Regions from separate parts of the Yersinia intermedia genome, predicted to be linked through region 3. Evidence: predicted binding sites of a transcription regulator. Region 3 holds the regulator's gene; each other region holds the start of a gene.

Region 1 (7,434 bases), 2.0 Mb from region 3:
GTAAGCTTATCTGCCGCCCGCCTACGACATCAGGCCTCTCGGCTATAATATCATTGCTATAGCGGCAGGTTACTGGTGGGGGCTGGCTTATCCGGCGACAGATTTAGTTGGCAATGGGGGGCGAGGTAAAAGCAATATAGTGGGTGCCTTGTAAACGTAACGTTCCCTGTGCGCCTTGTGTAATACGATTATACTCCTGCTGTGGCAGTATCATTTTGATTTCACGATTGTTTTTCATCTCAAGACCACTGAGCAGTGGCTGAAAAGTAACTTCATAGCGTTTTTCTTCTGCAACAATTTCTTCGCGCTGACGTGAACGACGATTCGGCGCTAATACTTCTCGTTTATTAATGACTTCAACTTGTAAACTGCGCACCGGTGCCTGATCGTTCTCGGCATCTTGCCGTTTTTTTTGCCAATACTGGCGGACAGCTAATACGGCGATTAACACCACCACAGCAATAAATAATAACGGAGGTTTATTCATACGTTATCCATCAGGACTTATTGCCCGGCAGATAGGGGAAACTCATCACATTACTGCCCAACTCAGAGATCCGAGCGCTGCCCTTTTCCGTCACGGCATCGATACGAATCACCGAATGAAGAGGAATATAGCTACGGTTAACACCTGAAAATTCTGTTTTCAGTTTTTCAGTTGAAGGGTCCACCAGCAATGTTGATTGACTATCAAAGACAAAATCAGCAATTTCAATAAACCCAAACAAGTTACTTGGGCCGACCTCACGGACGTAGAGCTGATAATTCTTACCGTTATTTATAAACTGAATACGATAAAGCAATTGTTCATTGGTCATGGCGCTACAGCCTCTATCCCTTGATTTAGCGAAAGGAAATCGGCCTTAACATAGCATGTGGGCCAGACAAGACCAAGATCTCAGCAGGCTGATTGCCCTGCTAAATCAGATTATGCGGACCGTTACGCATTAAGTGGCACAAATCATGCAAATAACGATAGCGTCGCTATCGTTCTTGCCTTCCATCCCTTACACTTAATAGATGTATACTCGGAGTCATTGGCGTTGCGGATTATCATTACAACACAGGTACTTTCACTGAAACCTGCATAGAAAAAAGGATAAATAATGAGCTGGCCATTCCTTGCCGTATTCTTTTCTGGTTGGTTGTTCGTTGATGCAACTTACCGGGGCCCGCGCTGGCAGCGTTGGGTATTCAAACCTGTTACTCTGTTACTGTTGTTACTACTTGCCTGGCAAGCGCCGATTCTTGGCCCTGCCGGTTATCTGATTGTTTTGGGCTTACTTGCAACGCTGGTTGCTGATGCACTATTGCTGCTACCCAGTGAGCGCTTACTTTATGCTTTGGGCGCATTCTTCCTCTCCCATTTACTGTATACCATCAGTTTTGCCAGTCAGATGACATTCACGTTGTTCTGGCCACTGCCGTTGGTTTTGATCGTGATTGGCGCATTACTGATAGCCACTATCTGGACACGGCTGGAAGATATGCGCTGGCCGGTAGTTGCTTTCATCGGCATGACGTTATTAATGGTCTGGATGGCAGGTGAACAATACTTTGCCCGCAGCACCGATTTAAGCTTCTCTCTGCTGGCGGGGACCCTGTTATTGCTGGTTTCGCATAGCATTTGGCTGCTGAATCGCTATCGTTTTTCTTTCCGAGCTTCAGATGCAATTGTTGCTGGCTGCTACTTTGTTGGGCATTTCCTGATTGTCCGATCACTGTATTTGTAATTAAGTCAGTACAACAATACGTTAGTCAGTCCGTGCTCCAGGGAAGGAGCACGCATCACAAGCGTGGGATACGCTCACTTTAGTCATACCCTGCCATATAGCAAAAATCCCATTTAGCAATGACTCTCATTTACCTCTTGACTCTGGAGTTGACTCTAAGGTGTAGAGTGCTGCAATACCTATTACATCCTTTCCAGGAGGCACCATGCATTCACATTCTGAACATCAGCATCCAACGGATACACACAACAACTGTGGCTGTGGCCATACTCATGCCAAACAGCAAACCGGTTGCAGCAGCCAGAAAACAACCTGTGCCAGCAATGACAGCGCGGATTCAGTGAGTGAACACTCACATAACGATGGAGGTTGCTGTAGTCAGAGCCATAGCGATGAGGGCGATGACGAAAGCGACAGACTCGCGGCAGCGATGCCTTCAGGTAGCCAGCGCTTCAGTTGGCAGGTCAAAGGGATGGATTGCCCAAGCTGTGCTCGAAAAATTGAAAATGCCGTCAGTAGTCTGGTTGGGATTGAAAATGTAAAAGTCCTCTTCGCCACAGAAAAGTTAGTGGTTGATGCTCGCACAGATATTCGCCCTCAAGTCGTGAATGCGGTCACGCAGGCTGGATTCACGCTAGTCGATACTCAATCAAACGCAGGAAGTAAAGCCGCCGCGCCAGAATCACGCCTGCGCGAATACTTACCTATCGCATTATTAACCACACTGATGCTTATCAGTTGGGGCATCTCGTTATTCAGCCTTGAGCTGAGTGAATTTGCCTTTGCCGCGACCACCATTGTCGGGCTGATCCCGATCACCGCCAAAGCCTGGAAGCTTATCCGCTCCGGTACGCCCTTCGCTATTGAAACCTTGATGAGCGTGGCAGCTATCGGGGCGATGTTTATTGGCGCAACCGCGGAAGCGGCCATGGTATTGCTGCTGTTTATGATAGGCGAACTGCTCGAATCCTACGCCGCAAATCGTGCACGCCGTGGGGTAACAGCCCTTATGGCACTGGTACCAGAAGAGGCTTTGTTGTTAAAAGACGGTGAGCGTCGGCAGGTTCCTGTCGCCAGTTTGCGCCCCGGCGATATTATTGAAATCTCGCCCGGTGGTCGCTTACCCGCAGATGCCGAATTAATGACCCCTTTTGCCAGTTTCGATGAAAGCGCCCTCACCGGAGAATCGATCCCTGTTGAGCGCCAGCAAGGCGAAAAAGTCGCGGCTGGGAGCTTATCGGTCGATCGCGCCACCGAAATGCGAGTTATCTCAGAACCGGGCAATAATGCTATTGACCGCATTCTGCAACTGATTGAATTAGCAGAAGAACGCCGTGCACCTATTGAGCGTTTCATTGACCGCTTCAGTCGTATTTATACACCTGCAATCATGCTGCTTTCCGCGCTGGTCATGTTAGTTCCGCCGTTGGCCTTCGCCGAGCCTTGGGAAACCTGGCTTTACCGTGGCCTAACGTTATTACTGATCGGTTGTCCATGTGCGTTGGTTATCTCCACACCTGCGGCAATTACCTCAGCATTAGCGGCTGCAACACGTCGTGGTGCACTGATCAAAGGGGGGGCAGCACTGGAGCAGTTGGGCCGAATTCAAACGGTTGCTTTCGATAAAACCGGTACTCTGACAGAAGGCAAACCTAAAGTTACCGATATTCTGCCTATAGCCGATATGAGTGAAACCCGCCTGTTAGCGTTGGCCGCCGCTGTTGAAGCTGGATCCCACCATCCGTTAGCGATCGCTATTATCCAACGCGCACAGCAAAACACCCCCATATTGCCACTGGCGAGTGAGCGCCGAGCCCTGGCAGGGGTGGGTGTTGAAGGTGTGGTTAATGGTCTGACGGTGCGTGTCAGTGCCCCCGGTAAGCTGCCTCCACAGTTATTGACTGCTGAGTGGCAAACCCAGCTCGACCGGTTAGAGAGCAGCGGTAAAACGGCCGTCGCCGTACTGGAAGATGACAAGCTAATTGGTTTATTGGCATTACGTGACACGTTACGAACTGATGCCAGACAAGCCATTGATGCGCTGAAGAAGTTAGGTATTCAGGGTGTGATGCTCACCGGGGATAACCCACGAGCCGCAGCGGCAATTGCTGGTGAATTGGGAATTGATTACCGTGCCGGATTACTGCCCGCCGATAAAGTGCAGGCGGTTATGGCATTGAATGCGACACAACCTACGGTGATGGTTGGTGATGGCATCAATGATGCTCCGGCGATGAAAGCGGCCAGTATTGGTATTGCCATGGGCAGTGGCACCGATGTCGCGCTGGAAACAGCCGATGCCGCGTTGACCCACAACCGGTTGACCGGATTAGCAGAAATTATTCTGTTATCACGGGCGGCCAATGCCAATATCCGCCAGAACATTACTATCGCATTGGGCCTAAAGGGAATATTCCTGATTACCACACTACTGGGGTTAACTGGCCTCTGGCTGGCAGTATTAGCAGATTCCGGCGCTACCGCCTTAGTCACAGCCAATGCGTTGCGGCTACTGCGCAAACGGGATATTTGAATCAAGCATCCGTTCTGAGGATCGTGGCAGAGGCGGGGGTTACTCCGCTTTTGCCCCTTTTTTGACCAAATACCGATATGGCGTTTGCCCGGTATCTTGTGCCAATAACTGATGGTCCATAAAACGGCAGAAACCCGGAATATCGCGGGTGGTGGCAGGGTCATCAGCAATTATCAGTAGAGTTTGACCGTCTTCCATGTGCCGGACCGTTTTTCTCACCATCATCACCGGCTCAGGGCAGCGCAGGCCCAGTGCATCAAGTGTTTTGTCTGGATTGGCAAAAATATCGGTCATGGTGAGTCTCTTGTCTCTTGTTGGTCGTTATACAGTTTGCTAGCAGTATAAAGATAAAATATAAGCCCGCGTGGGAAGGCGGATAGTTTACCCCGTCGATTTTCAGGCGCAAGCGACGCTAACGTTTGCGTTAAAATTAGCCATTGCATTCGTTGCGCAAACGCGTATTATGCCGCCGCGTCGCAGAAATTGCGGCACATTCTGTTTGGGTTCCCTCACCCCAATAACCAAAAAGGTCACATTGTATGTTTTCGTTTACTGCCCAACAGCGGATGACCGCTTTGGTATGGCTGTCGCTATTCCATATTGTCATCATTACCTCCAGCAACTATCTGGTGCAACTACCGATCGCTATCTTCGGTTTTCATACCACCTGGGGCGCTTTTACTTTTCCGTTTATCTTCCTTGCCACTGACCTGACGGTGCGGATTTTTGGTGCTCCTTTGGCGCGCCGGATCATCTTGTCCGTTATGGTGCCAGCGCTACTGATTTCATATCTAATTTCAGCCCTGTTTTATCAGGGAAGTTGGCAGGGGTTACCCGCATTAACCAGCTTTAATCTGGTGGTGGCCCGTATCGCGGTTGCCAGCTTTATGGCCTATGTACTCGGCCAGATCCTGGATGTTCAAGTCTTTAACCGCCTGCGTCAGCGCAGTGCCTGGTGGGTTGCCCCTACGGCTGCCATGTTCTTTGGTAATATCAGTGACACCATGGCGTTCTTCTTTATTGCTTTCTACCGCAGTAGCGACCCTTTTATGGCGGCAAACTGGGTGGAAATTGCCTTGGTGGATTACAGCTTTAAACTACTGATTTGCATGTTTTTCTTCCTGCCAGCTTATGGTGTTATGCTCAATGTATTGCTGAAATACTTTAGCCAGAAAACCGGGCAGCAAACACTTGCTAAAGTAAGCCCCATGGAACAATAGATTGCTTTTAGCGTCTGAATAAGGTGCGATAAGGCTATACCCCGATTAGTTGGCTTTGCAGGGTAACTAACCCCCTGTAAGTTCAAGTAACAAGGGGATATTAATCATCAATAAGGGATTCCCATGCATAAAATAACCAAATTTCTTGCTGTCGGTCTGCTGGTTGCAGGATTAAGTGCTTGTGATGGCAACAGCAATAGCAACGTGGGTCAGCCGGTCAGCCTGCTGGAAGGCAAAGTGGCTTTCAGCTTGCCTGCGGATCTGTCTGATCAAAGCGGGAAGATGGGCAATCAAGCGAATAACATGCACGTTTATGCCAATAAAACCGGCGATAAAGCAGTTATCGTGATTTTAGGTGATAGCTCCAATGAAGCGCTGGAAGTGCTGACTACCCGTTTAGCCGACCAGCAGCGCTCTCGCGATGCTAATCTGCAAGTCGTCACCAACAAAGCGGTCAAAATTGACGGACAACCGTTCCAGCAGTTGGATAGCATTATTACCAGTGGCGGCCAGAAAGCCTATTCATCCGTATTGATGGGGAAAGTCGATAACCATTTGATGACAATACAAATTACGCTGCCAGCCGACAATCAACAGCAAGCTCAAACTGAAGCCGAATCGATTATTAGCACGCTCAAGCTAAAATAGTATTCCTCAACAGAGCGCGGATCATCAGCGCTCTGCCTGTATTACCCTATTCCCAAATTACGCTAAAGCCTGAGCCAATAAAGTGATGGGATGTTCGCATTTTTTGCTGGTCGACATTTCAATCTGCCACTTGCAGGTTTCACAATCGGTAATCACCAAATCAACCCCACTCTCCTCGATTTGCTGGAACAGTGAGGCGCCAATCCCTTGCGATGTTGCGTAGTTTTCTGATTTAAAGCCGTAAGTTCCGGCAATCCCGCAACACTGAGAGTCGAGCACCACCAGTTCAATACCGGGGATACGCTGTAGCAAAGCCAGGGTATAGGCCGTCCAGCCCATTTTCTCCATATGGCAAGGTGTGTGATAGGCAATACGCAACGGCGTATTATTTGCCGAGAACAGCGGTTTCAACGGTAAGTCGCGCCCCTGATCCAATAAGCGGTAGAGATAGCGTGTCGCCAACTCCACTTTGTCGCGCACGGGTGCAGTATCAACATCTAACAAATGTGGATATTCATCGCGCAAGGTAAAGGTACAACTTGATGAAGTGGCCACTACCGGGATATCCCGCCCAATAACCGCATCCGTCAGTGATTCCAGATTTACCCGCGCCTGTTTTTTCGCCTGCTCAATAAATCCATTAGCAATCAGGGGGACGCCACAGCATTTTTCCCGTTTAAGTAATTGAACGCCAATGTTCATCGCATTGAATACACTGACTAAATCTTTACCTAACTGGGGATGATTATAATTTACGAAGCAGCCATGGAAAAATGCCACCTGTTCGCTATATTGCTGCTGCTTTTCAGCCTGCTTACGATACCAGCGGCGAAACGTACCAAATGAGTATTTCGGTAATTCGCGCCGATGATCAATTTTCAGCGCTTTGTCCAACAAGGCACGCACCGGTTTCAAACCAGTGACCGCATTCACTACCGGAGCAAACGGTGTTGAGAGAGTGCCCATGATATCGGTATGGCTGAGGATCGCATCGCGCAGTTTGGGTTTATTGCTGCTGTAACTGGCTTTAGCACGTTGGATGATGTCGCCGATTTTAACATCGGACGGGCATGCCACTTCGCAACGTTTGCAGTTCGTGCAATATTTCAATGCATCGTCATACAGTGCCGGGTCTTTCAAACGTAAGCGCTCACCATCGGGACCAGCCTGCTTCGGCCCCGGATAAAGCGGGTTAACCTTGGCGACCGGGCAATAAGTGGTGCACACCGTGCACTTAATACAACTTTCAAAACTGTTATCCCGTGCCAAGTGTTTATCCTGCGGCAAATGTTGATTCTGA
Region 2 (7,434 bases), 1.2 Mb from region 3:
CTAAAGAGTTACGACTCATTTGTGAATACACTATTACACTAGCAGGAACATTATTATGGTCACGTTTCATACTAATCACGGCGATATCGTCGTCAATACCTTCGCGGATAAAGCGCCGGTTACCGTTGAAAACTTCCTGAACTACTGCCGTAAAGGCTTTTATGATAACACTATCTTCCACCGTGTTATCGACGGTTTCATGATTCAAGGCGGTGGTTTTGAGCCGGGCATGAACCAGAAAACCACTGATGCAACTATCAAAAACGAAGCTAACAACGGCCTGAAAAATACCCGTGGCACCCTGGCAATGGCGCGTACCAACGATCCGCACTCTGCTACTGCACAATTTTTCATTAACGTTGCTGACAACGACTTCCTGAACTTCCGTTCAGAGCGCCCGGATGGTTGGGGTTACTGCGTATTCGCTGAAGTTACTGAAGGTCTGGACGTTGTTGATAAAATCAAAAACGTTGCTACTGGCCGTAGCGGCATGCATCAAGATGTGCCAAAAGAAGATGTGATCATCAAAAGCGTCACTATCAGCGAATAATGACAGCTTAATGAGCACGCTTTTTATTGCAGATTTGCATCTTAGCGTTCAGGAACCGGCAATCACTGCCGGTTTCCTGCATTTTATACAGCGTGAAGCTATTCATGCTGATGCGTTATATATCCTGGGTGATCTGTTCGAGTCCTGGATTGGCGATGATGACCCCGAACCACTGTACCGGCAAGTTGCCGCTGCGCTGAAATCACTCCAACAACGGGGTGTGCCTTGCTACTTTATCCACGGTAATCGTGATTTTTTGCTCGGTAAACGCTTTGCTCAAGAAAGCGGGATGATCCTGCTGCCGGAAGAGAAAGTCGTCGAACTGTATGGCCGTAAAATTGTTATTTTACATGGCGATACCCTGTGTACCGATGATACTGACTATCAGCATTTTCGTCGTAGAGTACATAATCCACTGATTCAAAAACTGTTCCTATGGCTACCTCTGCGTTTTCGTTTACGCATTGCGGCTTATATGCGTAACCAAAGTCAGCAGAACAATAGCGGCAAATCTGAGCTGATCATGGATGTAAATCCACAAGCGGTGATTGATAGCTTCCAACGTAATGGCGTCAGTTGGATGATCCACGGGCATACGCATCGCCCAGCGGTTCACACCGTAGCACTCCCCGCCACAACCGCCCATCGTGTGGTTCTTGGTGCCTGGCATGTTGAGGGTTCGATGGTCAAAGTCACGGCAGACAGTGTTGAGTTGATTAAATTCCCATTTTGACCTTCAGGTTTATCTGGCGAGTGGGTATAAAAAACCGATAAATCCCACTAAAAGCCGCGACGCAACCGTTTTCCTCGCCTTTGGCTCATGATATGCTCTACGCCCTCTTCGCCAGTCACGATTTAAGTAAAATCATTCTGGCCGACGCTTGTGCAATCACAGGAGCTTTACACTCATGGGAGCTAACCTCGATTCGGCTTATACAGCCGGGGTTAAAATCGCTATCGTAATGGGGTCCAAGAGTGACTGGGCCACCATGCAGTTCGCCGCTGACGTGCTCACCACGCTCAATGTTCCATTTCATGTGGAAGTTGTCTCCGCACACCGCACCCCCGATAAGCTGTTCAGTTTTGCCGAGTCGGCCCAAACCAATGGCTTACAGGTGATAATTGCCGGTGCCGGTGGTGCTGCACATCTGCCGGGTATGATTGCGGCAAAAACGCTAGTACCTGTTTTAGGTGTTCCAGTACAAAGTGCTGCGCTGAGTGGTATCGACAGCCTGTATTCGATTGTGCAAATGCCGCGTGGTATCCCAGTGGGGACCTTGGCTATCGGTAAAGCCGGTGCCGCCAATGCCGCTTTACTGGCCGCGCAAATATTGGCATTGCACGATGCCGAATTAGCCGATCGTCTGGCTGATTGGCGCAAAAGCCAAACTGACGAAGTGCTGGATAATCCAGATCCTCGGGTACCAGACTTACAGGTGAAGGCATGAAACCAGTTTGCGTATTAGGTAATGGCCAGCTAGGGCGCATGCTGCGTCAGGCTGGCGAACCACTGGGTATTGCCGTTTATCCGGTGGGCTTGGATGCGGAACCTGAAGCCGTGCCTTATCAGCACAGTGTGATTACCGCTGAGATTGAGCGCTGGCCAGAAACGGCGTTAACCCGTGAGCTCGCTACACACACGGCTTTTGTTAACCGCGATATCTTCCCGCGTCTGGCCGATCGCCTGACACAAAAGCAATTGCTCGATAGCCTGAATCTGCCAACCGCCCCGTGGCAGCTATTAGCAAGTAGTAGCGAATGGCCACAGGTCTTTGCAACATTAGGTGAGTTGGCCATCGTCAAACGCCGAGTCGGTGGCTATGACGGCCGCGGACAGTGGCGTTTGCGGGCCGGTGATCAGGATACCTTACCGACTGATGCTTACGGTGAATGTATTGTTGAGCAAGGGATTAACTTCAGCGGTGAAGTTTCGCTGGTCGGCGCACGCAGCAGCCAAGGTAAATCGGTGTTTTACCCGTTAACCCACAATCTGCATGAAGATGGCATCCTGCGCATGAGTGTGGCTTTGCCACAGCCCGATAGCAGATTACAGCAACAAGCTGAAAAAATGCTGTCAGCCATTATGGATGAGCTGAATTATGTTGGCGTAATGGCCATGGAGTGCTTTATCGTTGGCGACAATTTGTTGATCAATGAGCTGGCACCACGGGTGCATAACAGCGGCCACTGGACGCAAAATGGCGCATCTATAAGCCAGTTTGAGCTACATCTGCGTGCCATTTTGGACCTGCCCTTACCGACACCGGTGGTCAACACCCCGTCAGCGATGGTCAACCTGATTGGCACGCCAGTGAACATCAAATGGCTATCTCTGCCGTTGGTGCATCTGCATTGGTATGAAAAAGAAGTGCGCGCAGGTCGTAAAGTAGGCCATCTGAATTTGAACCATCCCGATGGCACACAATTACGTGCTGCTCTGGCCGCACTCGCGCCGTTGTTACCAGCGGAATACCAGAACGCGCTGATCTGGGCGCAGGATAAGCTGTAACGCATCTGGCCTGCCCCATAAATCGTTGGCGTTGCAGCAATACTGCAACGCCAGATTACCCTAGTGGGCTAACTGTCATAATTGCGGAACAGCGCCCTTCCCTGTAACAAACGCGCACCTAACCAACCGCCACACAGTGACAACAATAGCGCGCCAGCCAACGGCAACAGCCACCACATAACCCAATTAGGCTGCCATGGGAAATCAAACACTAAGCGCTGCAATGCCCACAGTGCCGCCTCTGCTCCGATGGCAGCAGCCAGCCCGGCAACCAATCCCAGTAAGGCAAACTCCCACCACAAGGTACCTCGCAGTAAGCGTTTACTTGCGCCTAGTGTCCGGTAAACCACCAGCTCCTGACGGCGCTGACGCATCCCTACTTGAACCTGCGCTAACAGCAACAAAGTGCCACAGATGATCACCAGTATTACCATCACTTCCAGTGCACGGCTCACCTGCTGCAACACCTGCCCGACCTGTTTAAGCATCGCGCCAATATCCAACAAACTGAGTGTTGGGAACTGCCGATTCAGTTGTGTCAGCACCTCCCCGTCTCCTTGATAGCGGAAACTGGTCAGCCAGGTTTGTGGCTGTTTATCCAATGCACCTGGCGGGAAGATAAAATAAAAATTTGGCCGCAGGCTTTCCCAATCCACCTGACGAATACTGCTAACTTTAGCTTCGAATGACTGTGTATCACCGCTAAATGTCAGCTTATCGCCGATTTTAATCCCCAGCCTGTCAGCAATGCCTTGTTCCATCGACACTTCGTCGGCTTTAGGCGGCCATTGGCCGGCGGTCAAAATATTGTGCGCCGGTAAGTCTTGCTGCCAGGTCAGATTCAATTCACGGTTAACCGCTTCGCCACCGGGTTCATCTTCACGCACCCGCTCGGTGGCCAGTTGCTGGTTAATTTCAGATAACCGTACCCGCACGATAGGGTAGAACGTTGATGGCGTTATCTGATGTTGCGCCAGAAATTCAGTTACTTGTGGCACCTGTTGCGGTGTCATATTCAGCAAGAAGTAATTCGGGCTGTCTGGCGGCAATTGTTGCTGCCAACGATCCAACAGATCCCCACGCAGTACCAATAACAACGCTAACAGCATGAAGGATAATGAAAATGCCGCCAGTTGCGTTAATGTCATCCACGGTTGACGTAGCAAACGGTTGATTGCCAGCCGCAATGACAGACGGGTAACGGTCAGGCGGCGCAACAGTACCAGGCTGCCCCAGCCAATCACGCCCAGTAATAACGCCAATACCACCATGCCAGCCAGAATGGCCCACAATAACGCGTTTCCTCCCATCAGCAATGCCAATAAGCCAATCACGATAACCAGCATTGCAGGAATAAAGTAACGCAGCGGCCAAACATTCGCGGAAACATCACGGCGCAAAACCCGTAGCGGCTGGGTCGCTAGCAATTGCCGATAGGGGCGAACACCCACCAGCAACGAAATCAATACCAGCGAACCCATTGACCATACCCATGGCCATAAACCGGCTGCTGGCAATGCAGCCGGTAATACCGGTGACAATAAGCGAACTAAAACTTTCTCGAATAAGAGGCCAATCACACTGCCACACAGGCCTGCCAACACCAGTACTGACAACCACTGACCGATAATCAACCGCCGCAGCGCGCTGCGCCCTGCACCTAATGTTTTCAGGACCGCAACTAAATCATAGCGGCTGCGGCAATAGTGGCCCATCGCCACCGCAACGGCAGCAATCGAAAGTAGTAACGTCAATAGTGCCGATAACAGCAAGAACTGCTGCGCCCGTTGCAGCGATTTCCCCAGTGCACCACCTGACTCCTGCAAGCCGTACAAACGCTGCTCTGGTTTCAGTTGTGGCGTGAGCCAGTCACTAAATTGGGTGACGCCATCAGGCTGGCCGGCGAACATATAACGATAGGTCAGACGGCTACCCGGCTGAATCGCACCGGTCTTTTCCACGTCAGCCAGATTGATCAAAATACGCGGCGCGGTTTGGAATGGATTAAAGCCAGAATCAGGCTCCTGAATCACTTCACCAACAATTTTCAGTGAAGTATCACCGACATCCAGCATATCGCCGACCTTAACCCCAAGTAGCGACAACAGCCTTGGAGCCACCAACACCGTACCCGGTTCAAGCACCGCGCCAACAGGCAGCGTATCTAATTTGCCATACAGCGGATAGGCTAAATCAGTGGCTTTCACATCAGCCAGTTGTGGGCGATCACCCGCGAAAGTCATGGTCATAAATGATAACTGGCGACTGACGGTCAACCCTTGCCGTTTAGCTTCCAGCAACCACGCGTCAGGAACCGGATGCGCTGCACTCAGCACCCGATCGCCGGCCAGAAAATCACGGCTTTGCTGACTCAGCCCTTTTTCCATACGGTCACTGATAGTACCCAGCGCCAGCACACAGGCCACCGCCAGCGTTAATGCCAGCCAGACAATTAACAGTGAGGGTGAGCGCCACTCACGCCAAAACCAGCGCCAAATCATACTTCCTCCCACAATTTGCCGTCCCGTAGCCGCAAGCGGCGCTGGCAACGCCCCGCCAGTTGTACATCGTGGGTAACCAGAATCAGTGTAGTGTCATAATCCCGATTGAGTGAAAACAACAAATCAGCAATTCTGTCACCGGTATGGCGGTCAAGATTACCGGTCGGCTCATCGGCAAATAACACTTTAGGCCGCCCACTAAAGGCCCGTGCCAATGCTACTCGCTGCTGCTCACCACCAGATAGCTGAGCGGGCAGATGATGAAGCCGTTTGCCCAACCCAAGTTGCTCTAATAACTCCACCGCATGGGCCTTACTATTGCGTTCGCTCTCTCCACGCAACAATGCAGGAAGCTGAACGTTCTCCAACGTATTGAGTGTGGGCACCAACATAAATGACTGAAACACAAAGCCGACGTTTTTTGCACGTAATTGCGCGCGCCCTTCTTCATCCATGGCGGTCAAAGACTGGCCGAGTAAACTCACCTCACCACTGCTGCCATCATCAAGCCCTGCCAGAATCCCCAGCAAAGTTGACTTACCGGAACCCGACTCACCAATCAGCGCAATTGTCTGCGCGGGTTTGACAACCAGCTCAACTCCGGTAAGGATGGAGAGCTGTTGCTCACCCTGGCCGACGTATTTATTAAGATGATGAACTTCAAGAACGTTTTCCGCTGGCATCTTCCCTTCCTTTTACTGTTGGGATTATTCAGTTTGCGAGCCGCCGCAACCGATACACTGTTAATTCTTGGCGATAGCTTAAGCGCCGGTTACCGCCTACCGATTGCCGAAGCATGGCCTTCACGGCTGGATAAAACATGGCAGGGAACACCGTCATTGCCGAAGGTAGTCAACGCCAGTATCAGTGGTGACACCGCCGCTCAAGGCCTGGCCCGCCTGCCCGCCTTGCTCAAACAACATCAGCCACGCTGGGTGCTGATAGAATTGGGTGCCAATGACGGACTGCGTGGTTTTCCAACGCAAGATATTCAACGGGACCTGACACAAATTATCAATCAGATATTGGAAGCGAAAGCCCAACCTTTATTGATGCAAATCCGCATTCCGCCTAACTATGGTCGCCGTTATACTGATGCTTTCACCGCGATGTATCCACAACTGGCACAGCAATTTAACATTCCATTGGTCCCTTTCTTTATGGAAGCTGTTGCTGTGAAACCGCAGTGGATGCAGGATGATGGCTTACACCCTAACGCAGCGGCCCAACCCTTCATCGCAGATTGGATGGCGCAACAACTCAAGCCGCTCGTTGCGATACATCAATAAAAGTAATATACGCTAAATAATTCAAGTTGCAGGAAGGCGGCAAGCGAGAAAATCCCGCTGAGCTTACATCAGTAAGTGATTCAGGTGATTGAGCACAGCCAACGCACATACAGCTTGAAGTATGACGGTATAACATTTGTTCAAACAAATAGAACCACTCACTAGGTAAAGTTATGCAAAAAGCAGTCTTAATTACCGGTTGTTCCAGCGGCATTGGTCTGGTTGCGGCACAGGATTTGAAAAACAGGGGCTATCGCGTGCTGGCTGCCTGCCGTAAACCTGATGATGTGGCAAAGATGACACAATTGGGTCTGGAAGGTATTGAACTGGATTTGGATGACAGTGCCAGTGTGGAACGTGCTGCCGCGCAGGTTATCGAACTGACTGGCGGGCGCTTATACGGCCTGTTTAACAACGGTGGTTTCGGCCTGTATGGCCCGTTGCACACCATTTCACGCCAGCAGTTGGAAAAGCAGTTTTCCACCAATCTATTCGGCACCCACCAGCTCACGCAATTGCTCCTACCAGCAATGTTGCCCCACGGCGAAGGGCGTATAATTCAAACCAGTTCGGTGATGGGGTTGG
Region 3 (7,434 bases):
TATTTTCCTGCGCTTGCTCAAGGGTCGTGGCATCTTTCCAGTAAGCGCAAGAGTATTGCATATTTGAATCAAGCATTAGGCTAAACAGATCATTACCCAAATCGTAATGTTCTTTACCGACAATCCAGGCTCTTTTCTTCGATTGCAAATTAATAATGCGCGCGGCAGCAATACGTAAAGTATCTTTGAAATGGTGTGGAAGTTGATGCTCCAGTCCAGCTCTGAGAACCCGTTGGAAAAAGATATCCAAGCGGTCACATTCCCACCAACCGTCCATGTAACTCTCACCTAATGCCAAAGATCCTTCTTGCAATACCCGCTTAAAAAAATCAGGGTTATTAACTCTAATGTCGAAAGGGCGAGGGCCATTAATTTCAATATCAGCCCGGTTCAGCATTTCTTGTATAATGCGAAACCACGGGGTTTCTTGAATACTCTGGTCTTCTATACAGGATGAACTCATAGCTTCTCCATCACTTTCTTCTGACTTATGACCCGCGATACATGCAGATTCATACCAATAAGGTTGTCGTGACCTTGGTGTCTAATATCCGTAACGGACAGAGGAAGATTAAGAAGAAACCCTAATAAAAATTGGTTTAGGGCAACTCATCCTTAAGAGTAAATGTGACGCAATCCACGCGCCCAGAAGGTACTTAAGTTAATGCTTTTTTTTAATGGTATTGTATCTGGTTAAATCGAGTATAGGCTTGCCGGGGCGCTTTCTCAATAATAAATCGTCCCCGGCTCGCGTGTTCCTTAGTGACTATTTCCATTGGGAATTAATTCACTTCACCTATGGCGCTACCGCTGTGTTAGCGGCGCTTGTTATTCGGCTCATCCTTGGGCCTCGCCTCGTTGAGGCCGCCACAAGCCGCCTTCAAATCGGTTTGCGACCGGTTTATCGCCCGAATTACTTACTTATCTAAGCACATCACGTCTCATCCGCTTGCGGCTTTGCTGTAATGCCGATGACTTTGGTTACCGGATTAGTATGATTTTTTTCTTTTCGCAATGCGTAGCAATGAATGCCATAACCTAAAAATGCCAGAACCACTGTTGATAGCATCACGGTCACTGTTGCCAGCAATGGCTGGCTGATATAGGCCGAGACCACCATACTGGCAACAAAACACAACCCAAGCTGAAGGGTATTTTGCAGCGCGGCTGCTTTACCTGTGTTCGCTGGAAAGGGCATTAATGCATTCGCTACGATAATAGGGTAGCAGGCACCATTAACCAGCGCCATTATGCAGAATGGAATAAGTAAGGTCAGTAGGGTCGGCGTGGTTAACGTTGCTATCAGATAAAGTGCAATCATGCTGACCGCATAGCCTGCCAACAGCCACGGCAGCAAGGTGTTGCCCTTGATCCGGGCAAGAGCACTGCGGCAACCAAACCCGCCTAACAGGAAGGCCAGGGTCTGGGGGACATAACTTAATCCGATGACATTCGGGCTATAACCCATATCACCGAGAATAAAAGGTGAACCGGTTAACCAGGCAAAGAAACCGGCACTACAGGCAGCAAACATCATCACGTTGCCACTGAATGTTGCCGACTTAAGCAACTGCCAGAAACTGATTTTGGTGCTAATTCGTGTCGCATTATCCTGAGCAGTTTTTTTGCGTTCGCTCAATCGTGCCGTCGGGATCAGCAGCAGCAGTGTAACGGCCAGTAATACGACAAAAATTGCACGCCAACTGAAGTGGTTTAATAACCAGGCTCCCAGCAGCGGGGCTAATGCAGGAGAGAGCGCCACTAACGGCATAATGGTAGCGAACACCCGATTGGCCTTGCCGTCGCGATACCGATCTACCACTAACGCCTGCCAACTCACGGCAGCAGAACACACCCCCACTGCCTGAATGAAGCGCAGGATGAGTAATTGTGTCGCATTTTCAACCCACAAAACCCCCAGACAGCCGAGGGCAAATAATCCCAAACCAGCTAGCAGAACCGGTTTGCGGCCTAACTTATCCGATACAGGTCCCCAGATAAGCTGAGCGATTGCGAACCCCGCGAGGAAGATACTTAAACTGGCGCTGATAGCGCCGGCAGATGCTTGTAGCTCTTGTTGCATTGCGCCAAAAGCGGGCAGATACATGTCGGTGGCCAGATAACCCAACATACTCAGACCGGCCAGATAGAACATAAAACCAGACGACGTTTTCATTCTTTATTTCTCTTTATATCCTTCGTCCTTGGAACCGCAGAGGTGCTAGTTGCCGCGCCAATGACGTTGGCTAAATTATAATTTTTGCAGGCAAAACTTCTGTTACTGAAAATTAATTGCGGTGGGCATTCTATCGATGAGAAATTCGGTTGTGAAACGCTAATATTTGCGCCATGCTGTTAAAAATTTTGATAGCAAATTTGTGATGGAAAAGGTGAAAAACAATGTGGTCTGAATATTCACTGGATGTGGTGGACGCAGTAGCCCGTACCGGGAGTTTCAGTGCTGCTGCGCAAGAATTGCACCGCGTGCCGTCTGCGATTAGTTACACGGTGCGTCAGTTGGAAGAGTGGCTGGCCGTCCCGCTGTTTGAACGGCGTCATCGCGATGTGGAATTAACCGAAGCGGGTGTGGTTTTTATTAAAGATGCTCGCGATGTTATCAAAAAAATGAATAACACACGCCGCCAATGCCAACAAGTGGCGAATGGTTGGCGTGGGCAGTTAAATATAGTGATAGATAAAATTGTTAAGCCACAGCGTAGTCGCCGCTTAGTGTTGGATTTTTATCGACATTTTCCTGATATTGAGCTGCGGGTACGCTATGAAGTCTTCAACGGTGTGTGGGATGCGCTGGTGGAGGGGCAGGCGGAAATGGCCATAGGTGCTACCCGCGCGATCCCCGTCGGTGGGCGATTTGTTTTTCGCGATATGGGTTTTTTAAGTTGGCATTGTGTGGTGAGCATCGATCACCCTTTAGCCCGGTTAACTGGGCCACTTAGTGATAATCAGTTACGGCCTTATCCCTCACTCTGTCTGGAGGATACCGCCCGCAACCTACCTAAGCGTGACACCTGGACTTTAGCTAACCAGCAGCGATTGGTGGCTCCAGACTGGGCAACGGGAATCGACTGCCTGTGTGCGGGGTTATGCATTGGAATGGTACCAGCGCACATGGTGTCGCCGTTGATTGAACAAGGGAAGTTAGCGGCATTGACGTTGGTAGAACCGCTGCCCGATAGCCCATGTTGTTTGGCGTGGCAGCAGAACAACCACTCGCCCGCATTGGCCTGGCTACTCGAGTATTTGGGTGACAGTGTCACGCTGAATGCTGAGTGGCTGAAAGATGACGGTGAATTATCATTCAATGAGCAAGAGGTGATTGCGCGAACTTAGCACCGGTAGCGTTGCATGCTACCGGCGAAAGAGCATTAACGGCGGTAGTCGCGGAACGGGCCATCGGCAACGGAGCGGCGCTCAACCAGTTTAGGATGTACCTCAATGGTCTGCGGATCTTCACGTTTGCTGACAATACGATCAAGTAACATGGCAAAGGCGGTTTCACCCAAACGCTCTTTTGGCTGGTGAATCGTGGTCAGTGCTGGCGAGAAATAGCGAGCATTACGCACATTATCATAGCCGATCACCGAAATATCTTGTGGTACCCGTAGGCCCAACTCATCAGCAGCACATATTGCACCCATGGCCATAATATCGCCGCCACAGAATACCGCTGTTGGGCGATGCTTTTGTGTCAGAATTTGATGCATTGCTTTATACCCGGATTCAGGCTCGAAATCCCCTTGCACCACCCATTCATCACGCAGTGTGATATTGGCCTCTTCCAACGCTTTCAGGAAGCCCTGATGGCGACCACCACCGGTATTACGGGCTAACTGACCAGGGATAGCACCAATGTCACGGTGACCGCGCTCAATCAGGTAACGGCCCGCTAAATAGCCACCTTCAAAGGCGTTATCAATAATAGAGTCAGTAAAATCGCCACGAGCCGTACCCCAATCCATAACGACCATTGGGATATTACGATAATCCTCTAACATCCCTAGCAGTTGTTCAGGATATTCTGAACACATCACCAGCAGCCCATCGACACGTTTTTGCGCCAACATCGCCAGATAGGCTTTTTGTTTGTCCAGATTATTATGAGAATTACATAAAATCAGGGTGTAACCCTTGCTGTAACAACTGTTTTCGACGGCTTCAATCACTTCAGCAAAATAAGGTGCTTCACTGGATGTTGCCAGCAAACCAATTGATTTGGTGTGATTGACTTTCAAACTGCGAGCCACAGCGCTGGGCGAATAATGCAGTTCTTTAATGGCAGCCCACACGGCAGCCTTCGTGTTTTCGGCGACGAAACGAGTTTTGTTGATAACGTGCGAAACGGTGGTGGTGGACACACCCGCGTGTTTGGCCACATCTTTAATCGTTGCCATAAAAAGAATGACTCCTAAGCTTACCGGTTACAGTAGGGTAAGTATTATGTTAATCGTTTGCCTGCAATACTCGAAAACCACTCAGACACAAACACGATATTAGGCTGGGAAGTTGAATCAGCGGGTTGTCTGAAAGTATTTATTGGACGTTATTAGTCGGTATGCAGTTATGAACTGCGAATTTTGTCTGATCTGGAGGAAAAGTGAAAGGGGTAATCAAAGTTATAAAGTGCGTAATGAGCACAAGATTTTTTTTCTGAACTGTGGGAAAATAATTTAACACACTAACTATGTGCCTTTATCTTACTACAAACTAACCGGCTAAGGAGTTTTTATGGATACCAATCTGAAAATGTCGCTGATTACGACTGTTGGTGCGCTGGCGATGATTATTGTCTTTAGCTTCGTGGCAGTAATGAATTAATTGAGCCGCTTGCCGGTGTGAAGTGATAAGTAGGGCGGGTAAACCCGCCCTTAATTATTGTTACGAGTAATGCGCCGGTCTGTTGTCGCCGTATCAGGCTAAATTTTTCTCAACGAAAGACCAGTTAACCAGTGCCCAGAAGTTCTCCAGGTATTTTGGTCGCGCATTGCGGTAATCAATGTAGTAAGCATGTTCCCACACATCGACAGTTAACACCGGTTTATCAGTGGTGGTCAGTGGTGTTGCTGCATTAGATGTACTGACAATCGCCAGCGTGCCATCTGCTTTTTTAACCAGCCAGGTCCAGCCAGCGCCAAAGTTTTTTACTGCCGCATCAGTAAACTGTGCTTTAAATTCAGCAAAAGAACCAAATGACTGATTAATAGCATCGGCAACCTTACCCGTAGGTTCGCCACCACCATTAGGTGACAGGCAATGCCAGTAGAAGGTGTGGTTCCAGACTTGGGCCGCATTGTTAAATACCCCACCATTAGAGGTTTTTACAATCTCTTCCAACGTCTTACCCGCAAACTCCGTGCCTTTAATCAGATTATTGAGGTTAACCACATAGGTGTTGTGATGCTTACCGTAATGGTATTCCAGTGTTTCAGCTGAAATGTGGGGTTCTAGCGCATTTTGCGCATAAGGTAATGCCGGTAATTCAAAAGACATAGCTCTCTCCTTTCGGGGTTGCTCAGGGTGTTTGCTCCTCAAATCACATCAATTGCCGTTGGCAGCTATGTGGCGAAGAGCGGTTAAAGCTTAATTGTTGTATTTTTGTTGTGGGTATTAATCTTAACAACTTTCATCAGGAATGACAGAGATAACCTCACTGTTTGATGAGCGATAGCGTGAAAGTCATACAACGGGTTTAACACGTGAAGGGGCTTATTGTGCTATAGGCACCCGGTGGTGCTACCGGGCGCAAACTGAAGTCTTAGCGGATGGTTTTTGGTGTGACCACGCGGCGTGCGCCAACGTAATGATCTTGCCAATAGTCATTGTCCAGCATGCTGATACGAATTTCTTCGCCGGTACGCGGGGACTGAATAAACTTGCCATTACCCAAATAGACGCCCACATGATCGGCGACACCACGGTTAGCAATATTGAAGAATACTAAATCACCGCTTTCCAACTCAGCACGTTTTACGGGGGCGGCGTCACGCAGGTGATACATCTCGTTAGCCGTGCGTGGCATCTTTATTCTGATCACGTCTTTATAGGCGTAATAGATAAGCCCGCTGCAATCAAAACCGGTATTAGGAGAGGTGCCACCCCAGCGATAAGGTTTACCAACTTGTTTCATTAGTTTGCTCATCGCGGTCTGCTTGGCATGTTGATAGCGTTTTTTATGTGCCGGACTGAGCTTAATTTTACTATTAGCGACTAATTCGCTAGCGGCTTTGCCTTGGGTTTTATTTCTGTGCCGGCCGTAAGCGACTTTTTCTGTTTTTTTAACTGTGGTCACTTTTTTATTGGCTGCGGTTTTAATATTGGTTTTTTTTGTCGTGGTTTTACTGACTTCTTGTGCTTTTTTCTTCATCGTTTTAGTGGCGTTGGCAGCAATTTTCTTTTTATCGTTGCTGGCCGCTGTTTTAGCCGTTGTCACTTTGCCCGAGGTGGTTTTAGTGTTGGCGACTTTTACTTTTTTGCTGCTTTTATCGGCTTTACGCTTTTTACGATCATCCGGGCTGGCCTGGCTGACCTGTCCTTTCTTCTGCTCAGCCGAGACGTGAGCCTGCGGTGACGCATGCGCCAAATTTAAAAATAGCTGGGTAAACAGCAGCACAAACAGCGTAAATATTAAACGCATAATAACGCTACCAACCTTGCCCTAAGATGAATATGAAGAGTCACAGTATTGCCGAAACTCACGATATAAAAAAGCGCAGAGCGACATGATTTTAATCGATATTGTGAGAAAACATTAATGAATGAGTAATTGCCGTTTTTTCACACGTCTAATGGCCTTAAATCAACCATACGTCAACGAGTTATGTCCTTCGTACTTGAATTTGCTGGGGGCGTTACTCTCACTCCCTGCGCAGATTAGCATAAATACGAGCCAAATCGGGTATCTACTGATGTGCCATTCACATGTAACTGACTTGCCATGCTAATTACTGTAGTCATAACAGCAAGTATTCTTAAGAGCCCCATAAAGAAGATAATAGTGAATTAGTGGGATCAAAAATGTTATTCTAAATGCATATATTTGTAGCTGACAATATAACCATTCGGCCATAGAGTAAAGCCCCTGCAAAAGATGGCGTTTTATTCCAGTAGTGACAGTCGCTACAATAGGCCGGATGTAATAATTAAATTGAGCAATAAGGGCCTATTCCAGTAGGCGTAATTGTTGTAGCCACTATAGGGCTTGAGGAAGCAAGAAATGACGACGATTGATAAAATTCAGCGCCAGATAGCAGAAAACCCAATCCTGCTTTATATGAAGGGTTCACCTAAGCTGCCAAACTGCGGTTTCTCCGCTCAGGCTGTGCAGGCGCTGTCTGCCTGTGGTGAACGCTTTGCTTATGTTGATATCCTGCAAAACCCGGATATCCGTGCGGAACTGCCAAAATATGCTAACTGGCC
Region 4 (7,434 bases), 380 kb from region 3:
GATGAACTTTCCCGCTTAAATCACCTCTTTCGCGATTACCGAGCCAATAAAGTAAAAAGTATTGATCCACGCCTGTTTGATCAGCTATACCGCCTGCAAGTGCTGCTTGGCACAACTAAACCGGTGCAGCTTATTTCCGGTTACCGCTCACTTGATACCAATAATGAACTGCGCGAACGCAGTCGCGGTGTGGCTAAGCACAGCTTCCATACGAAAGGGCAGGCAATGGATTTTCATATTGAAGGCATTCAATTGAGTAATATCCGCAAAGCAGCATTAAAAATGCGTGCGGGTGGTGTAGGATATTACCCTCGCAGTAACTTTGTGCATATTGATACCGGGCCGACAAGAAACTGGTAACAGGCATTTTATGCAAATGAATTAAATATATACCTAACAAGTTTCAAGGTGCAGGGCGGTGGCAAACAAGGGACGAATCGGTTGTGAACTGATTTGAACAGCATTTATGCCTGCCCGCAGGGGGCCTCAAGGATGAAGCTCGTTAATCTCGATGAGCTGACCCGTCAGTGACTCAGGTAAACGAGGCCCACACGTAAGTAGGTTGAACGATAACGGGTATATTGCTGATTGCATTTGGGTGGAGTTTTATGAAATATCAAATTATTCCGGTGACGGCCTTTAGCCAGAACTGCACGTTAATCTGGTGTGAAGCCACAAAGCAGGCCGCATTGGTGGATCCCGGTGGTGACGCAGCTAAGATCATTGCTGAAGTTACACGTCAGGGGGTAACGGTCAGCCAGATTTTATTGACTCACGGCCATCTGGATCATGTGGGTGCTGCCACTGAGTTAGCCGCTCATTTTGATATCCCGATTTATGGCCCTGAAAAAGAAGATACTTTTTGGTTAGAGGGGTTACCAGCACAAAGCCGAATGTTTGGTTTGAGTGAGTGTGACGCTTTTACCCCAACCCGTTGGTTGGAAGAGGGTGACAAAATTACCGTAGGGGAAGTGGAGTTATCAGTATTGCACTGCCCCGGTCACACGCCAGGCCATATTGTTTTCATTGACCAATCAGGGCGTTTGGCACTGGTCGGTGATGTTATCTTTAACGGCGGTGTTGGGCGTAGTGATTTCCCACGCGGTGATCACCAACAACTGATTAATTCCATTCGGACTAAATTATTGCCTTTGGGCGATGATATAACATTTATTCCCGGCCATGGCCCAATGTCTACGCTAGGCCACGAACGGCAGACTAATCCTTTTATACGTGAAGAACCTGCTATTTGGTGATGTTGACATTATAAACAGCCATAACTTCAAAGAAGGCACCGTCTGGTGCCTTTTTACGTTATATTGAATACGTGATTCACATATTTTGTGAACTTATAGTTATTTATATATCAGTACTACGAACATAATGATGATGACAGTTGGCGCTATATTATCTTTGCGAGTTGATAAAGCCTGACTAACAAACAGTAGTAACGTTTATTGACTCGGCACCGTTTGTGCTGCCGTTTTGAGTTCGTAATATTACGAGCGCCTTTCAATGGAAGCCACTATGCCATTTCGTCGTTTCAGACTGAGTAAATTCCTGTCCCGGCTAACATTTTCTTGCATGGTATTACTCTTATTTCTGTTGTTGGGTGCGGCTGTGATTTATGCGCAAACCAAAGTAAATATGTATCAGGATGCTGAAGCTAAGTTATTACAGGGCAGGGAGCGATTCGAACAAGTGCTTAATAACTTGCAGCATGCGGCGCTTCAGGTAGAAACTGGATTAGGCAAGCCTTGCATACAAGTTGTTCAGAACCTGCGTGATCAAGTTGTCACGATACCGGATGTGCGTTCAGTCTCTTTAGCTAAGGGGACTACCATTTATTGTTCCTCGATCTATGGCCCGCTTTCCACGCCGTTTGACTTAGATGTTTTTGTTGATGGGCAACTGGAGCTAATGCAAGGCAATGATGTCACTCCAGATCGTGCTTTGATGGTGTATCGCCTCGCTCGTGGGAGTTACAGCATACTCGTTGCTGTTGATGGTTATTATCTGCGCAGTATTCTTAACTTATTGAGTGGTGATATAGCGTTGAGTCTGAGGGTGGGAGATAAATGGATGGATGCTGCGGGTATCGTACATTCAGGCCTACCTCCTCAAGGGAGTGAACCTCTATACCTGGCCTCAGACAAATTTGCATATTCATTAAGTACCACACTTTCTAACCAGCAATATTTGGCCTATGCCTGGCAATATAATCAAGGTAGCCTGATATTTTTCATCTTAACGAGCATTGGTGCTGCGGTGCTGGTTTTCTGGTTATCGGGTAAGGCAGTATCACCTACGCAGATTTTAAGACAAGCGCTAGAAAACAACGAGTTTGTTGCTTATATGCAGCCGATAGTATCAGGCAAAGAGCAATGCTGGGTTGGCTGTGAAGTCCTAATGCGTTGGCAGCACCCTGTTAATGGTTTAATTCAACCCAACAAATTCATTCCGATGGCTGAGGACAGCGAATTTATTGTGCCGATGACTCGCGCTATCATGCAGCAAGTTAGTGCCACTTTTGCACCTTACGTAAATCAGTTACCGGAAGGTTTTCACTTTGGTTTTAATATCAGTGCCAATCATTGTCGTGATCTGAGTCTGGTCGATGATTGCCGCTCTTTTATTCAGGCATTTGGTGGTAATAAAATCAATATCACATTGGAATTAACCGAACGGAAGTTAATCGTTGCCGATGAGATTACTGATAGATTATTTGCAGAACTGCACGCGTTAGGCGTGTTTATCGCTATCGACGACTTTGGTACCGGGCATTCAAGCCTGACTTATTTGCAGAACTTTAAAGTGGATTTTCTGAAAATTGACCAAAGTTTTGTTGGCATGATTGGTTCCGATGCATTGTCGAGTCACATTGTCGGGAATGTTATCGATCTGGCTACCCGATTGGGGCTACAGACCATTGCTGAGGGCGTGGAAAACGAGACTCAAGTGCGCTATTTACAGGCCCATAATGTCGACTATCTGCAAGGTTATATGTATGGGCGACCAATGCCGATGAGCGAATTTGCCAAATATATGTTCCATTAAGGCTAATTACCGCGGGCATTTGAAACAAGGCAAACGTGACTTGCTGCTAAAAAGACAGAACCCCACAAAAGTGGGGTTCTTCAGTAAACTTAAGGGTACTACGCCAGGTCACCGATACTGAATCACAATACAGCTACGATAGCTTCACACAGTGGGGCCATGTTATCCGGTGTCATACCTGCAACGTTCACCCGGCCAGAGTTGACGGCATAAACAGCAAACTCATTGCGCAGGCGCAGGACTTGTTCTTTGGTCAGGCCGCTGAACGAAAACATCCCATTCTGGTTAATGATAAAGCTGAAATCTTGCTTCGCGCCTTTTTCCTGCAACGTATTGACAAACAACTGACGCATACGATGGATGCGCTGACGCATATCGGTCAGTTCTTGTTCCCAAATGGCGCGCAATGCGGCGTTGCTTAGGATGGTCGCAACCACTGAGGCACCGTGGGCTGGTGGGTTGGAATAGTTAGCACGGATAACGGCTTTAACCTGGCTGAAGGCGATATCGGCCACGTCACTGCTAGCGGCAACAATGGTGCAAGCTCCGACGCGCTCATTATACAAACCAAAGTTTTTCGAGTAAGAGCTACAAACGATCAGTTCCTGATGTTTGGCGGCGAAAATACGCAGGCCCTGAGCATCTTCTTCCAGACCTTTGGCAAAACCTTGATAAGCGAAGTCAAACAGTGGCAGCCAGCCTTTAGCGACTGACAGCTCAGCTAATTGGCTCCACTGGGCTTCAGTTGGGTCGATACCGGTAGGATTATGGCAGCAGCCATGGAACAGCACTACGTCGCCTGCTTGGGCTGCTGAGAGGCTTTTTAATAGCCCATCGAAGTCCAGCGCATGGTTCGCAGCATCATAATAGGCATACTCAACCACTTCAAGCCCGGCAGCGGCGAAGATATTTTTATGGTTTGGCCAGCTAGGATTACTCACCCAGACACGTTTGGCATTAGTCTGATGGGCGATAAAATCAGCAGCAATACGTAACCCACCAGTACCACCTGGGGTTTGAGCGGTACGTGCGCGTTTGTCAGCGATAATCGCGCTATCTGCACCAAACAACAGCTCTTGGGTGCAACTGGCGAAAACCGGCAGGCCATCAATCCCCAGATAGTTTTTAGTAACTTCGTTTTCCAGCAAATACTGCTCAGCTTTCTTCACGCTGGTCAGCACCGGCGTTTTACCGGTTTCGTCTTTGTAGACACCAATCCCAAGGTTAATTTTATGAGGGCGGTCATCCGCGCGGAAAATATCGGTCAGGCCCAAAATCGGGTCAGCAGGTGCAGCAGTGATTTTTTCAAACATGTCAGAGGCTTCCATGGCTTAGCGTTAAGCAAACAGAACCATCAGCGTAGCGCCAGTTGCGGCCTTTGCCAACCGTTTGCGATAAAAAGAAATGAATGTTGTGAGACGAGGGAGTTCAGGGTGAAAAATCGGCAAAATAGCGCATTCAGCAGCGTAATATCCCTTTATTAGCTAAGGATAAAAACAAAAAGACAGAGCCGAAGCCCTGTCTTTTTTTCAACTTATGTCAGCAGATAAACTGCGTGATTAAGTTTAACTTAGAACTGGTATACCAAGCCAACACCAACAACGTCATCAGTGTTCAGGCCATTTGCACGGGTGAAATTATCTTCATCCAGCAAGTTGATTTTGTAATCAACATAGGTAGTCATGTTTTTGTTGAATGCGTAGTAAGTACCAACAGAAACATATTTCAGCAGGTCATGGTCTTCGCCGTTAGCGTTAGTACCAAGGCCGTTCAGGTCCTTACCTTTAGACTGGACGTAGCCCAGGGATGGACGCAGACCGAAATCAAACTGATATTGCGCAGTGATTTCAATGTCACGGGTTTTGTTAGCGATAGTCTCGCTAGCATCGCCATATGGAGTCATGTTCAGCGTTTCAGCATACATTGCAGCCAAGTATACGTTGTTAGCATCGTATTTAGCACCAACGTTCCATGCCTGAGCTTTATTGCCTTGAGCAGTAGAGAACGCGTCTTGCTGGTTAGTACGGTTAGAAGAAGAGTAACCAGCACCAAAGTGAACGCCGTAACCGATATCATAAGTAGAAGAGATACCGAAACCGTCACCATTCTGATCTTTCAGGTTGTCACCAGTGTAAGCACCGTCTTTAATAGCGCTGCGACCATCTTCGTTTTTGCCTTGATATTGCAGGGCAAAGTTCAGGCCATCAACCAGACCGAAGAAGTTGGTGTTACGGTAAGTTGCCAGACCAGTAGAACGGCCAGTCATGTAGTTGTCAGAGTTGGAGATTGAATCACCACCAAACACTGGCAGCATGTCGGTCCATGCGTTAACGTCATAGATTACGCCGTAGTTACGGCCGTAGTCCAATGAACCGAACTGATCAAACTTCAGACCAGCGAAGCCCAGACGAGTTTTGTTACCTTTGTCGCCTTGAGATTCAGCGTGGTTCGCTTGAACGTTATATTCCCACTGGCCGTAACCGGTCAGTTGGTTAGTAATTTGGGTTTCACCTTTGAAGCCGAAACGAACATAAGTTTCGTCGCCGTCTTGGCCAGCGTTGTCAGAGAACTGGTGACGCGCATCAACTTTACCGTACAGGTCAAGTTTGTTGCCGTCTTTGTTGTAGATTTCTGCTGCATTAGCTGCGCCAGCTACTAACAATGCTGGGATTACTACTGCAAGAATATTGCGCTTCATCATTATTATTACCCTCATTGGTGTTATTCGGACACCTGCCACTGCCGCCAATAATTTTTTTGGAACTATTGTTGAGAGTTTGGTGTCGTCTGTGTCTGAACGCAGTGTTCCATTCACAGACCTTATAATCCACACCGAAAATGCTACCAATTGCCTGAATGTGTTTCATTGAGATACTATGTGTTACAAGATGTAAATATCAGGGAACTTTGTGACTTAGATCGAACTTTAAAAAATGACAAAAGCCAGCAGAGCTGGCTTTTATTTATACAAATAGACAATTTTTTTAGATGACGAATTTAGAAACTGGCATTTCTCGGTGTGCGAGGGAACGGGATAACATCCCGAACGTTTTGAACCCCAGTTACATAGGAGATCAAACGCTCAAATCCAAGGCCAAAACCTGAATGTGGTACAGTGCCGTAGCGACGCAGATCACGATACCACCAATAATCTTCTTTATTGAGGCCCATCTCTGCCAACCGCGCGTCCAACACATCTAAACGTTCTTCACGTTGGGAACCACCGATGATTTCACCAATACCGGGTGCCAGTACATCCATCGCTGCAACGGTTTTGCCGTCTTCGTTCATTCGCATATAGAAAGCTTTAATGTCTTTCGGGTAGTTTTTAACTACCACGGGCGCCTTAAAGTGTTTCTCAGCCAAATAACGCTCATGTTCAGAAGATAAATCTATCCCCCATGACACGTCATTTTCAAATTTCTGGCCCGATGCCAGTAAGATCTCGATAGCATCGGTGTAGTCAACCTGAGCAAAATCAGAAGTGACAAAACGCTGCAAGCGATCTACGGCATCTTTATCAACCCGCTCAGCAAAGAACTTCATGTCATCAGCACGTTCATTGAGTACCGCCTGGAAAACGTACTTCAGCATTTTCTCAGCTAACGCGGCGACATCATCTAAAGAAGCAAACGCGACTTCAGGTTCAACCATCCAGAACTCTGCCAAATGGCGGCTAGTATTGGAGTTCTCTGCTCGGAAAGTGGGGCCGAAAGTGTAAACTTTTGACAATGCACTGGCGTAGGTTTCCCCGTTTAGCTGACCGGACACAGTCAAGAATGCTTCTTTACCGAAGAAATCCTCGCTGAAATCGACAGCACCGGTATCTGTACGTGGCAAGTTCTCCAGATCCAGCGTTGATACACGGAACATTTCACCGGCACCTTCAGTATCTGAAGCAGTGATCAGTGGGGTAGAAACCCAGAAGTAGCCGTTTTCATCGAAGAAACGGTGAATGGCCTGTGCCAAGGTGTGGCGAACACGGGCAACCGCACCAATCAGGTTAGTGCGTGGGCGCAAGTGGGCCACTTCGCGCAAGTATTCTATGCTGTGACGTTTTGCCGCCATCGGATAGGTATCGGGGTCATCAACCCAGCCGACCACTTTGATTGCGGTTGCCTGAATTTCAAAGCTCTGGCCTTCACCTGGTGATGCTACCACCGTACCGGTAACTTCGACTGAGCAACCGGTAGTCAGATGCAGCACTTCATCCTGATAATTAGGCAAAGTATTATTCACGACGGCCTGTAACGGGTCAAAGCAGGAACCGTCATAAACGGCAACGAAGGAGATACCCGCTTTAGAATCTCTCCGGGTACGCACCCAACCGCGTACGGTGACTTCACTGTCAACCGCAGCACGGCCTTGCAGTACGTC

What was found. Region 3 encodes PurR, which represses purine synthesis genes. Its sites were predicted from a motif close to CANGCAAACGTTTGCNTG; they were not measured.
Positions count from the first base shown of each region.
Region 1: a site for PurR is predicted at 4,675-4,692, ahead of EL015_RS01140 (7-cyano-7-deazaguanine/7-aminomethyl-7-deazaguanine transporter). Genes of this name have one in related genera too.
Region 2: a site for PurR is predicted at 1,342-1,359, ahead of purE (5-(carboxyamino)imidazole ribonucleotide mutase). Genes of this name have one in related genera too.
Region 4: a site for PurR is predicted at 4,436-4,453, ahead of EL015_RS08360 (amino acid aminotransferase). Genes of this name have one in related genera too.

Region 1 is NZ_LR134116.1:240,803-248,236, reverse strand. It holds gene EL015_RS01170 (DUF1145 family protein) at 1-4, shown strand, start outside; gene EL015_RS01165 (DUF2500 domain-containing protein) at 104-487, opposite strand; gene EL015_RS01160 (DUF1820 family protein) at 498-818, opposite strand; gene EL015_RS01155 (lysoplasmalogenase) at 1,107-1,733, shown strand; gene EL015_RS01150 (zinc/cadmium/mercury/lead-transporting ATPase) at 1,939-4,266, shown strand; gene tusA (sulfurtransferase TusA) at 4,306-4,560, opposite strand; gene EL015_RS01140 (7-cyano-7-deazaguanine/7-aminomethyl-7-deazaguanine transporter) at 4,806-5,486, shown strand; gene EL015_RS01135 (DcrB family lipoprotein) at 5,610-6,134, shown strand; gene glpC (anaerobic glycerol-3-phosphate dehydrogenase subunit GlpC) at 6,192-7,434, opposite strand, start outside.
Region 2 is NZ_LR134116.1:3,384,133-3,391,566, forward strand. It holds gene ppiB (peptidylprolyl isomerase B) at 56-550, shown strand; gene EL015_RS15620 (UDP-2,3-diacylglucosamine diphosphatase) at 561-1,283, shown strand; gene purE (5-(carboxyamino)imidazole ribonucleotide mutase) at 1,459-1,998, shown strand; gene purK (5-(carboxyamino)imidazole ribonucleotide synthase) at 1,995-3,059, shown strand; gene ybbP (putative ABC transporter permease subunit YbbP) at 3,128-5,560, opposite strand; gene ybbA (putative ABC transporter ATP-binding protein YbbA) at 5,557-6,243, opposite strand; gene tesA (multifunctional acyl-CoA thioesterase I/protease I/lysophospholipase L1) at 6,214-6,849, shown strand; gene EL015_RS15650 (SDR family oxidoreductase) at 7,023-7,434, shown strand, end outside.
Region 3 is NZ_LR134116.1:2,210,138-2,217,571, forward strand. It holds gene cfa (cyclopropane fatty acyl phospholipid synthase) at 1-463, opposite strand, end outside; gene punC (purine nucleoside transporter PunC) at 935-2,176, opposite strand; gene punR (DNA-binding transcriptional activator PunR) at 2,401-3,351, shown strand; gene purR (HTH-type transcriptional repressor PurR) at 3,387-4,412, opposite strand; gene cydH (cytochrome bd-I oxidase subunit CydH) at 4,747-4,836, shown strand; gene sodB (superoxide dismutase [Fe]) at 4,930-5,508, opposite strand; gene EL015_RS10110 (C40 family peptidase) at 5,774-6,652, opposite strand; gene EL015_RS10115 (Grx4 family monothiol glutaredoxin) at 7,232-7,434, shown strand, end outside.
Region 4 is NZ_LR134116.1:1,827,230-1,834,663, forward strand. It holds gene mepK (peptidoglycan L,D-endopeptidase MepK) at 1-360, shown strand, start outside; gene EL015_RS08350 (MBL fold metallo-hydrolase) at 609-1,256, shown strand; gene EL015_RS08355 (EAL domain-containing protein) at 1,528-3,057, shown strand; gene EL015_RS08360 (amino acid aminotransferase) at 3,180-4,370, opposite strand; gene ompF (porin OmpF) at 4,628-5,755, opposite strand; gene asnS (asparagine--tRNA ligase) at 6,055-7,434, opposite strand, start outside.